One region of the Vreelandella neptunia genome, then DNA from elsewhere that is predicted to be linked to it. Evidence: predicted binding sites of a transcription regulator. Region 1 holds the regulator's gene; each other region holds the start of a gene.
What was found. The regulator sigma-54, encoded in region 1, starts transcription at its own class of promoters, with help from an activator protein. The targets are predictions, from matches to a motif close to TGGCACNNNNNTTGCTNT.
Positions count from the first base shown of each region.

Region 2: a site for sigma-54 is predicted at 1,211-1,228, ahead of SR894_RS04545 (NarK family nitrate/nitrite MFS transporter). Genes of this name have one in related genera too.
Region 3: a site for sigma-54 is predicted at 1,743-1,760, ahead of speB (agmatinase). Genes of this name have one in related genera too.
Region 4: a site for sigma-54 is predicted at 1,347-1,364, ahead of SR894_RS06240 (sugar phosphorylase). Genes of this name have one in related genera too.

Region 1 covers NZ_CP140255.1:1,606,287-1,609,402, forward strand. Annotated here, with positions in the region: gene SR894_RS07305 (PTS sugar transporter subunit IIA) at 1-183, opposite strand, end outside; gene hpf (ribosome hibernation-promoting factor, HPF/YfiA family) at 188-496, opposite strand; gene SR894_RS07315 (RNA polymerase factor sigma-54) at 594-2,009, opposite strand; gene lptB (LPS export ABC transporter ATP-binding protein) at 2,139-2,906, opposite strand; gene lptA (lipopolysaccharide transport periplasmic protein LptA) at 2,918-3,116, opposite strand, start outside.
Region 2 covers NZ_CP140255.1:994,312-997,427, reverse strand. Annotated here, with positions in the region: gene SR894_RS04550 (patatin-like phospholipase family protein) at 32-1,051, shown strand; gene SR894_RS04545 (NarK family nitrate/nitrite MFS transporter) at 1,394-2,746, shown strand; gene SR894_RS04540 (nitrate regulatory protein) at 2,840-3,116, shown strand, end outside.
Region 3 covers NZ_CP140255.1:3,827,691-3,830,806, forward strand. Annotated here, with positions in the region: gene SR894_RS17765 (YjiH family protein) at 1-596, opposite strand, end outside; gene speB (agmatinase) at 713-1,663, opposite strand; gene SR894_RS17775 (sigma-54 interaction domain-containing protein) at 1,889-3,116, shown strand, end outside.
Region 4 covers NZ_CP140255.1:1,368,606-1,371,721, forward strand. Annotated here, with positions in the region: gene SR894_RS06240 (sugar phosphorylase) at 1-1,314, opposite strand, end outside; gene nrdR (transcriptional regulator NrdR) at 1,526-2,017, shown strand; gene ribD (bifunctional diaminohydroxyphosphoribosylaminopyrimidine deaminase/5-amino-6-(5-phosphoribosylamino)uracil reductase RibD) at 2,014-3,116, shown strand, end outside.

The DNA.
Region 1 (3,116 bases):
GTTACCAATACCCGTACTACCTAAGCGCTCGCGGCCGATTAAACGGCTAAACACTTCTTGGCTGTCCAGGCTGGGGATATTTTGGGCAATAAAGGTGCTGTAAAACTCCAGCACCCTTTTTTTGCTACCCCCGGGTACGTCATACAGAACACGTTCCGGGGGGAGTATGGTTTCCAACGTCATTGAATTAACGCACACCAGCGCCTTGGGCGCGAGCTTGTGCTTTTTCCTTGTGTTTAACGAGTTGACGGTCGATTTTATCCGCTAGCGCGTCGATAGCGGCGTACATATCACTGTCTAGGGCTTCCGCATGTAAGTCAGCACCTGCTGCGTGCAGCGTACAGGCGGCCTGCTGGCGCTCTTTCTCCACTGATAAGGTGACTTGCACCGTAGTTATATTGTCGTAATGGCGCTCTACACGCTCAAGCTTTTCGTTGACATAGTCACGCAAGGCGTCAGTCAGTTCTACGTGATGACCAGTGATATTTACTTGCATTGACGTGCTCCTTATCCATCGGACTGTACTTCGATTGTAACCCTTTTTGCCGCGTTGCAAAGCCCTTGTCGAGAGTTTCCCTGAAACGTTAGCGAAGTTAGCGCAAACGGCGCCGTTCACTAGATGAGGGAATGCCCATGGCTTCACGGTATTTCGCCACCGTACGACGCGCCACTTGAATCCCTCCCTCGCCTAACAGCGTCACTAAGCGACTATCTGAAAGCGGCTTGCCGGGCGGCTCCTCTTGAATCAGTTTCTTGAGACGTGCCCGGATGGCAGTGCTGGAATGGCTATCGCCATCTTGACCGCTCACCTGGCTTGAGAAAAAGTATTTGAGTTCAAACACGCCTCGAGGTGTATGGATATATTTTTGCGTCGTTACCCGTGAAATAGTCGACTCGTGCATCTCGACGGCTTCGGCAATATCGGCCAGTATCAATGGCTTCATGGCTTCTTCACCGTGCTCCAAAAAGCCAATCTGGCGGGTAATGATTTCGCGACCCACACGCAGCAGCGTATCGTTTCGGCTAGAGAGGCTTTTGATCAGCCAGCGCGCTTCCTGGAGGTGTTCTTTGAGAAACTGATTGTCCTGGCTCTTGTCCGCTCGCTTAATCAAGCTGGCGTAGTCCGGCTGAATGCGCAGCCTTGGCAGGGCTTCTGGGTTGAGTTCTAAGTGCCAGCCTTCGTTATCGTGGCGCACGACTAGGTCGGGGGTAACATAGCTATCGTCGGTGTCGCCGTAAGCGCTGCCTGGCCGTGGGTCTAGGCTGCGAATCAGTAGGATGACGTCGGTCAACTGTTCGTCGTCGAGCCCTAGGCGGCGCTTCAGCAGGCGCATATCGTCTTTACCAAGCGCTTCGAGAAACTGCCGCACTAAACGGCGAGCGGGAACCAGCAGTGGCGTATCATCGGGGAGGGCGGCGAGCTGCAGCATCAAGCATTCACGCAGATCCCGGGCAAAGATGCCGGTCGGCTCAAACTGCTGGAGCTTGAGCAGAATGGTTTCCACTTCGCGTTGACTAAGCCCGTCAATGCCCTGGGCGCGCAGGCCTTCACGGATGTCGTTGAGCGGTTGGGTTAGGTAGCCGTTAGCGTCGAGCGCGTCGATTAAACTCTCCGCGACAAGCTGCTCGCGGGCGCTAAAATCGGTCATGGCAAGCTGCCATAGCAGGTGGCCATGCAGGCTTTGCCCTGCTGCCTGACGCTCAAAATCAGGGCCTTCGCTGCTGCTACCCCCCTGACTGCCCATATCTTGATAGGTATCTGACCAGTCGCTATCTACCGAGAGCTCAGTAGGGATGCTCTCTGACCACTCTTCTTCCTTAGGCTCGCTGACAGCCTGCTCACTAAATTCATCTTCCTGCTCCAGCATGGGATTGGCATCAAGTGCCTGCTGAATTTCTTGACGAAGATCCAGCGTAGAGAGTTGCAGCAGCGCAATGGCCTGCTGCAACTGGGGCGTCATGGTCAGCTGTGTGCCGATACGCAGTTGGAGAGAAGCTTTCATGACCATCTGAGAACCACTCGTTAATCAGAATGCTCCACCCTAGTGCGAGTGAGTGCTTGGCGCAAGTGCAATAAGCATGCCATTGGTAGTAAAGTTGTTTTAAAGCGCTATTTAGGGGCGATGAAGGCGAAACTGTTACAGACGAAAATCGGCGCCCAAATACACGTCCCTTACTTTTTGATTGGTGAGAATCGAAGCCGGCGAGCCACTGGCGATGATTTGCCCATCGCCGACGATATAGGCGATATCGCAAATATCCAGGGTTTCACGCACGTTGTGATCAGTAATCAGCACGCCGATATGGCGCTGTTTAAGCGCACGAATAATGCTTTTAATATCACCTACCGAGATGGGGTCAACGCCCGCAAAAGGCTCATCAAGCAGAATAAAAGCGGGCTCTGTGGCTAGCGAACGGGCGATTTCTACACGCCGGCGCTCGCCCCCTGAAAGGCTCATGCCCAGGTTGTCGCGGATATGGGTAATATGGAAGTCTTCGAGTAGCGCTTCCAGGCGCTGTTCGCGGTCGCTGCGACTAAGCTCTTTGCGGGTCTCGAGTATCGCCATAATATTATCGGCAACCGAGAGTTTGCGGAAAATAGATGCCTCTTGAGGTAGATAGCCAATTCCCGCCGCTGCGCGCTCGTGCATGGGGGCGCGGGTTAAATCCACATCGTCGATACCCACCTTGCCAGCGTCGGACTTGACTAGCCCAACGATCATATAGAATGAGGTGGTTTTACCCGCGCCATTGGGGCCCAGGAGCCCAACGACGCTGCCTTGGCAGATTTCCAAATTGATGTCTTTAACCACACGGCGGCGTTTGTAGCTTTTAGCCAGGTGGTGGGCATAAAGGGTTTTGTTCGGTGTAAGGATGTTGTTCGGCGTAGTGTCAGCAGTTGCCACAGCTTGACTCCCTATTGTTCAGGCTGAAGGGTCATACGTATGCGCTGGGGCTCGCTGCCGTCAACGTCAGAGCGTGCTTGAATCACTTCACGATCAATAAAATATTCAAGTCGCCCGCCGCTAAATTTGTCCTCCTGTTGGGTCAGTTCGGCTTGGTCAATTAACTCAACGCGGCGCTCGGCGACGTGATAAATAATCCGCCGTGCCCAG
Region 2 (3,116 bases), 610 kb from region 1:
ATTTCCTCACCAGCTGCAATGGGAAAAGCATATGGCAAAGGTCAAAAAGCTAGACCTCGCGTTACAAGGCGGCGGCGCCCACGGGGCTTATACCTGGGGTGTCATTGACTGCCTGCTGGCAGATGACCGAATTGAAATTGAGGGCATCAGCGGCACCAGCGCCGGGGCAATGAATGGCGTGGTAATGGCCGATGCGCTAACAAGAGGCGATAAAGAGACCGCACGGCAAGCGCTGCACGATTTTTGGCAAGCAGTGAGTCGTGCGGGTATGGCCAGCCCTATCCGCCGTTCCCCCATGGATATATTAACCGGCAACTGGAGCCTGGATCACTCGCCCGGTTTTATTGCGATGGATCTGTTAAGCCGGGTGGCCTCCCCCTATCAACTCAACCCGCTCAACATAAATCCGCTGCGCGATATCGTGGCCGATCACATTGATTTTGAGCGAGTGAGACAATGCCAACAACTTAAGCTGTTTGTGGCGGCGACTAACGTACGCACGGGGAAACAGCGGGTGTTCCGCCGTGAAGAGATGAGCGTTGACGCGGTAATGGCCTCCGCTTGCTTGCCCTTTATGTTCCAAGCGGTGGAGATCGACGGCGAAGCGTATTGGGATGGTGGCTACATGGGTAATCCGGCGCTATTCCCACTCATGGAGGAGTGCAGCGCAAGGGATATTCTGCTGATACAAATCAACCCGATCAGCCGTAACGAAGTCCCCACTTCAGCCTCGGCCATTATGAACCGCCTCAACGAGATAACCTTTAATTCAGCACTGATTAAAGAGATCCGCATGATAGCCCTGCTAAAGCACGCCCTCGATGAACAAGGCATCGAAAACTGCTACCAACAGGCGTTGTTCCACCGCATCAGCGGCGAGCAGGCGCTTGAGGGGCTCTCTGTCTCGAGTAAATCCAATTCCGAGTGGCCTTTTCTATGCCATCTATTTGAACAGGGCCAAGCCGCCGCTGAACGCTGGCTAAGCGAGCACTTTGAGGCCATCGGTAACCACTCCACCCTTGATATTGATGCCGTCTATTTACATGAATAATAGCTACATGATCGGCTCACGCATCACACCCCTCTAGCACCAAGATGCCGCAAAACAGTCGCTGCATGCCCAATCATGCAGCATAGCCTTGATCACTTGTCGCTAAAACTCACAACAAAAATAAATTAAGATGATGATTTTTAGAAATAAATATTCAATTGGCAAACTACCTGCATAACTCCTACCAGTGGTGGTAGGCGTGGACCAGGCCCAGCTGGGTACGAGTGCGTCGAACCTGACCTTCAACGATGAAGGCATGTTCTCGTCAATTGTTTGCGTAACGCGCTAACTCGTTTGCGTTGCGTAGCGATCAACTCGTTTTATGCCCCGTGAGGCCATCCCATGGACATACGCAACAAAGCCAACCGCATTCGGTTATTTAACTTCTCTACCCCTCAGATGCGAGCTTTCCACTTCTCATGGTTCGCGTTTCATATCTGTTTCTTCGGCTGGTTCGGCATCGCCCCCCTCATGGCGATCGTTCGTGAAGATCTTTCACTAACCCAAACACAAATCGGCAATACGATTATTGCTTCGGTGGCGATCACGGTGATTGTGCGCCTAGCGATTGGCGTGCTATGTGACCGTATCGGTCCGCGTAAAACCTATACCGGGCTACTGCTGCTGGGCGCTATCCCGGTGATGGGCATTGGCTTGGCCGACAGTTTTGAAACCTTTCTATTGGCGCGCCTGGCCATTGGAGCTATTGGCGCCTCCTTCGTGATTACCCAGTACCACACGTCGATGATGTTCGCCCCCAATGTGGTCGGCACCGCCAATGCAACCAGCGCGGGTTGGGGCAACTTGGGTGGCGGCACGACGCAAATTCTGATGCCCCTGATCTTCTCTGGCATGCTGATGCTGGGCGTTAATGAAGCCTTTGGCTGGCGCTTGGCGATGATGGTGCCTGGCGTAGTGATGTTCTTCACCGGCATTGGCTACTGGTTCTTCACCCAGGATGCGCCCAACGGTAATTTCAGCGATCTACGTGCACGGGGTGAACTGCCTGAAGCTTCAGGCGAAAATGGTGCCGCGCAAAGCTTTCTAGCCGCCGCCAAGGATATTCGTGTTTGGGCGCTGTTCGTTGTCTATGGTCTCTGCTTTGGCGTGGAGCTGACGATCAACAATATCGCCGCCATCTACTTCTTTGATAAATTTGACCTTACCCTGGCCACAGCGGGTCTGATCGCTGGTTTGTTCGGGTTAATGAACATTTTTGCGCGTACCCTTGGCGGCGTCTTCTCGGATCTTTTCGCTAAGCAAGGGGGGCTAAAAGGACGCGTTCGTTGGCTGTTTATTGCCTTGGTTTGCGAAGGTATTGCGCTGGTGGCGTTCTCGCAGATGCACGTCTTGAGCCTCGCAATTGGCATCATGCTAGTGTTCAGTCTATTTGTGCAGATGGCTGAAGGCGCTACCTACGGTGTTGTCCCCTTTATTAACAAAAAAGCTTTGGGAGCTGTCGCAGGGATTGTTGGCGCTGGCGGTAACGTGGGCGCTGTAGGCGCTGCCTTTCTGTTCCGCAGCGAAAGCCTGACCTATCAGCAAGGTCTGTTCTATTTAGGCCTTACGGTACTGATCCTGGCTTCATGTGTGTTGCTGGTACGCTTTAGCGATGCTACCGAAGCAGAAGAGGCTAAAGCGTATAGCGACGCAGTAGGTGATGATGTAGGCGCGGGCGCTCTGTCGTTACGTTAAACGCTTTCCAGTACACTCGCGTACACTCCCATCTAGCTACTTAGCAGTATGGGAGTGTATTCATTTAGGTGGCAAGCCACTAAGGAACTTTCTATGTCTTCAGCGCAGCAACTGCTCTTAACCGCCATTCGTTGCGATATCGACAACCTTACTCACCTTGCCACCACCGTCGATATTGTTGGCGACATCAGTCGCTTTATTCATATGCTCCAGCGTGAACGGGGCGCATCGACGATTTACCTGGTTTCCCAGGGGCAACGTTTCAAAACCCGCCGCGATACCTACCGGCAGCACAGCCAGCAAGCCGAAACATTAATGCGCCAACGGCTGGAAGCGCTCAGCGAGGAGGCCCGTCCCCAGGCCGCCGCGC
Region 3 (3,116 bases), 2.2 Mb from region 1:
CCCGATCCCATCCAGGAGGCAGTGGCATCGATGGCGCTGCGCCCCGGCAGGTTAAAAATTACCCGAAACGGCTTACGTACCATACTGCCGATGAACTCCATAAAGCCAAACTCGACCAGAAACGGCAGCAGCAGCGCTGCAAAGAAAAAGAAGGTGAGCAGTACCGGCGCCAAGTCATTGAGCATCACGCCACCGGTAAAGGAAGCGGTCACGAACTCAGGCCCGAACTGAAAATAGGTCATCACAGCAAAAAGCGCGCCTAATACGCGCATCGCAAGCCACACCGGGCCAACATGAAACATTTCGTGCAGCATGCCCTTTTTGGCCCAGGATGGGTTAGCTAACTTGGCGTAAATCGTCGCTACCACCGATAGGCAGAGTACCACTACCGCAATAGCTGGCAGCGCCGAGCCCAGCAAGGCCTGCAAACTATCGGCCATGAGCCCCATGCCGATGTTAATGGTATCGCCCACCTGAAAAGGGACGAGAAACAGCAGCACCCCAATTAGCGAGGGAATGATAAATTTCAGTAAGTGCGCGCGGGGTATCGGTGCCGACGAGGTCGGCTGTTCCGATTTAACGTTGCTATACGACATAGGAGTCACCCATTGGAAGTGATTATTGGAGGTGGGCTGGCGGCGTAGAGTTAGTACTTTTTTATTTAGTCGCTATTTCTTTGATAGCTATCTATTTGTTAGCTATGTGGTCAGCATCACTCGCTGTGTTTAACGCCCGGCAGTACGCAGAGCATTTCATACAGCAGCGTGGCGCCCATCAGTGCGGTGTTGCCGCTGGGGTCGTAAGGCGGTGATACTTCCACCAGGTCGCAGCCGACAATATTGAGCCCAGCGGCACCGCGAACCAGCTCCAATCCTTGGCTAGAGGTCAGTCCCCCCATTTCCACCGTGCCGGTGCCGGGGGCAACAGAAGGATCCAGGCCGTCGATGTCGAAACTGATGTACACCGGGATATCGCCCATCTGCTCGCGCACTTCCTGCATCAACGGCGCTAGAGAGCGATACCAGCACTCTTCGGCGGGAACGACGCGAAAGCCCTGATCGCGGCACCAGTCAAAATCCTCAGCGGCATAGCCGGTACCGCGCAGGCCGATTTGCACTACCTTGCCATGGGCCAATAAACCCTCCTCCTGGGCACGACGAAACGGCGTGCCGTGGGCAATTGGCTCGCCGAACATGTGCTCATTGACATCGGCATGGGCATCGATATGAATCAGCCCCACCGGGCCGTGCTTTTTGGCCATGGCGCGGAGGATAGGCAGCGTGAGCGTATGTTCTCCGCCCAGGGTCAGCGGAATGCAGTCATGTTTCAGCACCTCATCGTAAAAGGCGGTGATGATGTCGACGCTTTTAGGCAGGTGGAAAGTATTGATGGGTACATCGCCGATATCGGCGACCTGCAGGCTTTCAAAGGGCGCGGCGCGGGTCGCCATATTGTAGGGGCGCAGCATGCGCGACTCGTCGCGAATCTGGCGCGGCCCAAGCCGCGTGCCAGGACGATTTGAAGTGCCAATATCCATAGGGATACCAATAAATGCCGCGTCTAATCCCTCGGCGGTTTCTTGAGTAGGCAAGCGCATCATGGTGGCAGGGCCTGCAAAGCGCGGCATGGTGTTGCCACCCAGGGGCTGATTAAACTCTGGCATACACATCTCCTTATATTTTTTGGCGGTGTGAGCACGGTGTAGGTATTGGCCTAGCTCTTTTCACTACTCCTCTAAAGACATTGCACAGACCATGCCAAGTCGTAGATGCCTATAAAGTGGTGGGATTAACGACCAAACGATGCAAAAATGAATCAACTAGAAGCTTTTTCAATTCATTTTTGAATCAATAATTCAAAAATGAATCATTCAGAGGAGGCGGCTGCGATGAGTGAAATAGACAGGCGCGTGCTGCGAACCATTGTGGAGACCGCAAACGACCACTTCTTTATTGTCAGTGGCGATGGGCAAATAGTGGACATCAGCCCAGGAGCCGAAGCGGTTTACGGAGTATCCAGAGAGGAGTTGCTCTCCAGCAGTGTGCAGCAACTGCAAGCGGCCGGGGTACTCAAACCCTCCATCACCATGGAAGTAATGCGCACCCGCCGGCCTGCGCAGCTTATGCAGGTCACCGGAACAGGCCGCCGGGTGATTGCCGAAGCCTACCCAGTGTTCGTCGACGGCAAGCTTGAGCGCATTATCAGCCGCTCGAGGGATTTAACCGACTTGCAGCTATTGCAGGACGAGTATGCGCTGCTGCAAAAACGCTTTAGCGAACACTTAAAGCGCAGTCAGGCAGCGCCAGACGCGGAAGAGCAGGCGCTGGATGACGCCCTGGACAATTTGCAGGTGCGCAGCAGCGTGATGCGTGAAATTGCGCTGCTGCTTAAACGGGTCGCCCCTTCGGATGCCAACGTGCTGATGCTGGGGGAATCAGGTGTGGGTAAAAGCGCCTTTGCCAAACAGCTACACCGCTGGAGCCAGCGCTGTGACGGCCCCTTTATTGACGTTAACTGCGCGGCGATTCCCGAGAATCTGTTTGAATCCGAGATGTTTGGCTACCAGCCCGGCGCTTTCAGCGGTGCCGCTCGCCAGGGCAAAGCCGGGCTGTTAGAGCAGGCCGAGGGCGGCACGCTGTTTTTGGATGAAATAGGCGAGCTGCCGCTGCTAATGCAAACCAAACTGCTCAAGGTGATCCAGGACGGTAGTTTGACCCGACTGGGTGACACCCGATCACGCAAGGTCAATTTCCGCTTGGTTGTGGCGACCAATCAGGATTTGGGCAAGCAAGTAGAGGCCGGACTTTTCCGTCTGGATCTTTACTACCGCCTCAATGTGATCCCCGTGACCCTGCCGCCGCTACGTGACCGGCGGGAGGATATCCCCGACCTGGTTGAAGCGTGTTTAAACCGGCTCAACCAGCGCTATGGGCGGCAAAAAATCCTTGATACCCGCGTTTGGTCGACCCTGATGGGCAGCGAATGGCCGGGGAATGTCCGTGAGCTGGAGAACTGGCTAGAAAGAGCCTGGCTTTCCAGCCCCACCGATCAAATCGAGGTGCCCGCCGCACTCCCTCACGCCGAGCAGCACCCGGCTAACTTGCCGAGCGCCTCGC
Region 4 (3,116 bases), 240 kb from region 1:
CAGCATAATCGCCTGGCTGCATAGAAAGCGCGCAACCTGCCACGGGTCGGGGCCACGGCGGGTGCCACGCATGGCTTCAAACCAGGTGATATTGATCTCGTAGGGCGTATCGCTGCCATCGGGGTTGCTACGCATGCTGACAAAACCGCCGAATTTGTGCATCAGCTCCAGCAGGGCATCACGCTCGTGGTCAGGCAATAAACCTTCCAAGGGACGCACGCCAATGCCATCGTGGCTGGCGGTAAAATTAAGGTAGGTGCATTGGTCGGGGAGTACCGGAAGGCTGGCAAGCCATGTTTGCAAGGTGCTCGCTTCGCCCCGGGTGAGGGTGTGCAGCAGCAGCGGGGGAAGGGCAAACTGATACACCATATGGGCTTCGTCGGGCGCCCCCGCGGGTAGCCGATTTAAACCAAAATAACTGATGTTTTCCTGGTGTGGCACATTGGTTTCGGTAATCAACAGCGTGCCGGGGGCCACATGATCCACAATCGCCCTTAGCAGCCGCACCACAGTATGGGTTTCCGGCAGATGAATGCAGGAGGTGCCCAACCGCTTCCACAGAAAGGCCACCGCATCCAAACGTACAATCCGCGTGCCTTGCTCCAGGTAGAACAGCAAGATACCCACGAACTCCAGCAGTACATCCGGATTTTCAAAGTTCAGGTCAAGCTGGTCTTCTGAGAATGTCGCCCACAGGTAGCGGGTACCGCGCCGGGTTGAAACGGGCACCAGCAGCGGACTGCTGCGCGGCCGCACCACCTGGGAGACATCGGTCTCTGGATCGACTTCGATAAAGTAGTCGCGGCCGGGCAGGCTGCCGCTCAGGTAATCCACGAACCAGAGGGACTCCCGTGAAACGTGGTTGAGCACCAGGTCGGCCATTAAATCGTAATGACTGGCGAGCTCGCGGATATGTGACCAATCACCAAGGTCGGGGTTCACTTCCCGGTAGTGGATTACCGAAAAACCGTCGTCGCTGCTCCAGGGAAAGAAGGGCAGTACATGTACGCCGCTGATGCGATCGCCCAACCGCGCTTGAAGGAAGTCGCTAAGCACTGCCAACGGCGGCACATTATCTTCAATAATGGAGTCGCCGTAGCTGATCACCCACTGATCTTTTTCGCTCCAAGATGGTGCGTTTTTAGAGCTGGCTCCGACGGGGTTGGGTGAAAACGGAGCAAGCGACTTAAAATGCTCTAGACGCTGGTTTAAGCGGCGCTGCACTTCCCCCGCCCGGGGCCCGTAAAGGTGGCTGAGGTAGTCATGAACGGTATTTGAAAATGTATCGTGGACGGTCTGCTCAAAGGTGGGCATGGGGTGCTCCTGATAAACAATCTGCCACAAACGCTGCAGCTTGTGTGCCAAATCGTTACAATGCGAGGTTGATATCGCGTTTAAACGCTAAGCTACATTAGCTTATGGCAGTTGCTGCTGCTAAAACGCTATTAATAGCACACACATTGACAGGTTATAACACGCTAACTCGTGCGGCACGCCGACACGAGCTGACAATAGGTTGACCGCCATGCATTGCCCTTTTTGTGGTGCAAATGATACTCGAGTGACAGATTCGCGACTGGTAGCCGATGGTGACCAGGTACGCCGTCGCCGCCAGTGTGCGAGCTGCCAAGAGCGCTTCACCACCTACGAGACCGCTGAATTGGTCATGCCGCGGGTGGTGAAGTCCGATGGCTCCCGCGAGAGCTTTAATGAAGCCAAATTGCGGGCAGGTATGCTGCGTGCCCTGGAGAAGCGCCCGGTCAGTGCTGAAGCCATTGAAGCGGCGGTGGAGCGCATTCGTCAAACCCTACGCGCCCGGGGTGATCGTGAGATCAACGCCCGCGATATTGGTGAGTCGGTCATGCAAGCGCTTAAAACCCTCGATCACGTCGCCTATATTCGCTTTGCCTCGGTATATCGCAAGTTTCAGGATCTGGATGAGTTTCGTGCTGAGATTGATCGGCTGTCACAAGAGCCCTCTTCACGACCGAGCCAAGGCAGCGAGTCGTCACAATGAGCGGTGCCTTTAGCCAAGCAGACCATCGCTATATGGCGCGGGCGCTGCAGCTGGCGCAAAAAGGTTTATACACCACGGATCCCAACCCGCGGGTCGGCTGTGTGATTGTGCGCGATGAGCAAATTGTCGGCGAAGGCTTTCACTTGCGTGCCGGTGAACCCCACGCCGAAATCAACGCCTTGAATGATGCGGGTGAGCAAGCCCAGGGCGCGACCGCCTACGTTACCCTGGAGCCCTGCTCTCACATAGGCCGCACCGGCCCTTGCGCGGTGGCGCTCCAGGAAGCGAAGGTGTCGCGGGTGGTGATTGCCATGGTGGATCCCAACCCGCAAGTGAGTGGCCGTGGTATTCGTCTGCTTGAGGAGGCGGGTATTGAGGTGGCAGTGGGATTGTTGGAGATTGAAGCGCGCGTGCTGAATCCCGGCTTTATTGCTCGCATGACCCAACAGCGCCCCTTTGTGCGCCTGAAAATGGCAATGAGTTTAGACGGTCGTACCGCCATGGGGTCGGGGGAGTCCCAGTGGATTACCGGGCCAGAAGCGCGTACTCAGGTACAGCGGCTACGGGCGCGTTCCAGCGCAATATTAAGCGGCGTGGAGTCGCTGATTATGGATGACTCTCGGCTGACGCTACGAGCAGAGCAGCTACAGCTCGACAACGCTGACGAAGTGGTTCGCCGCCAGCCCCTACGGGTGATTTTAGATACCCACTTGCGGTTACCCCTGGCGGCGGCCTGTTTAAGCGAGCCTGGGCGTACGCTAGTGATCGCTACGCCAGATCACTCGGAAGAGAAGCGTGAACGGCTAACCGAGGCGGGCGCTGAAGTGCAGGTGTTGCCCGCCGGTAGCGATGGCCGTATCGACTTGGTGGTAATGCTGCAGTGGTTAGCCGAAAATGAGCAGGTCAACGAATTGCTGGTGGAAACCGGTGCAACGCTGGCGGGCGCTATGCTCGATGCGGCGCTGGTCGATGAGCTGCAGCTGTTCGTTGCCCCCACACTGCTAGGTGGCGAAGCACGGCCGCTTTTTGCGCTGCCAGGGCTCTCACGTATGGCCGATCAGCGGCGGTTAACCATTCACGATATGCGAGCGGTGGGGCG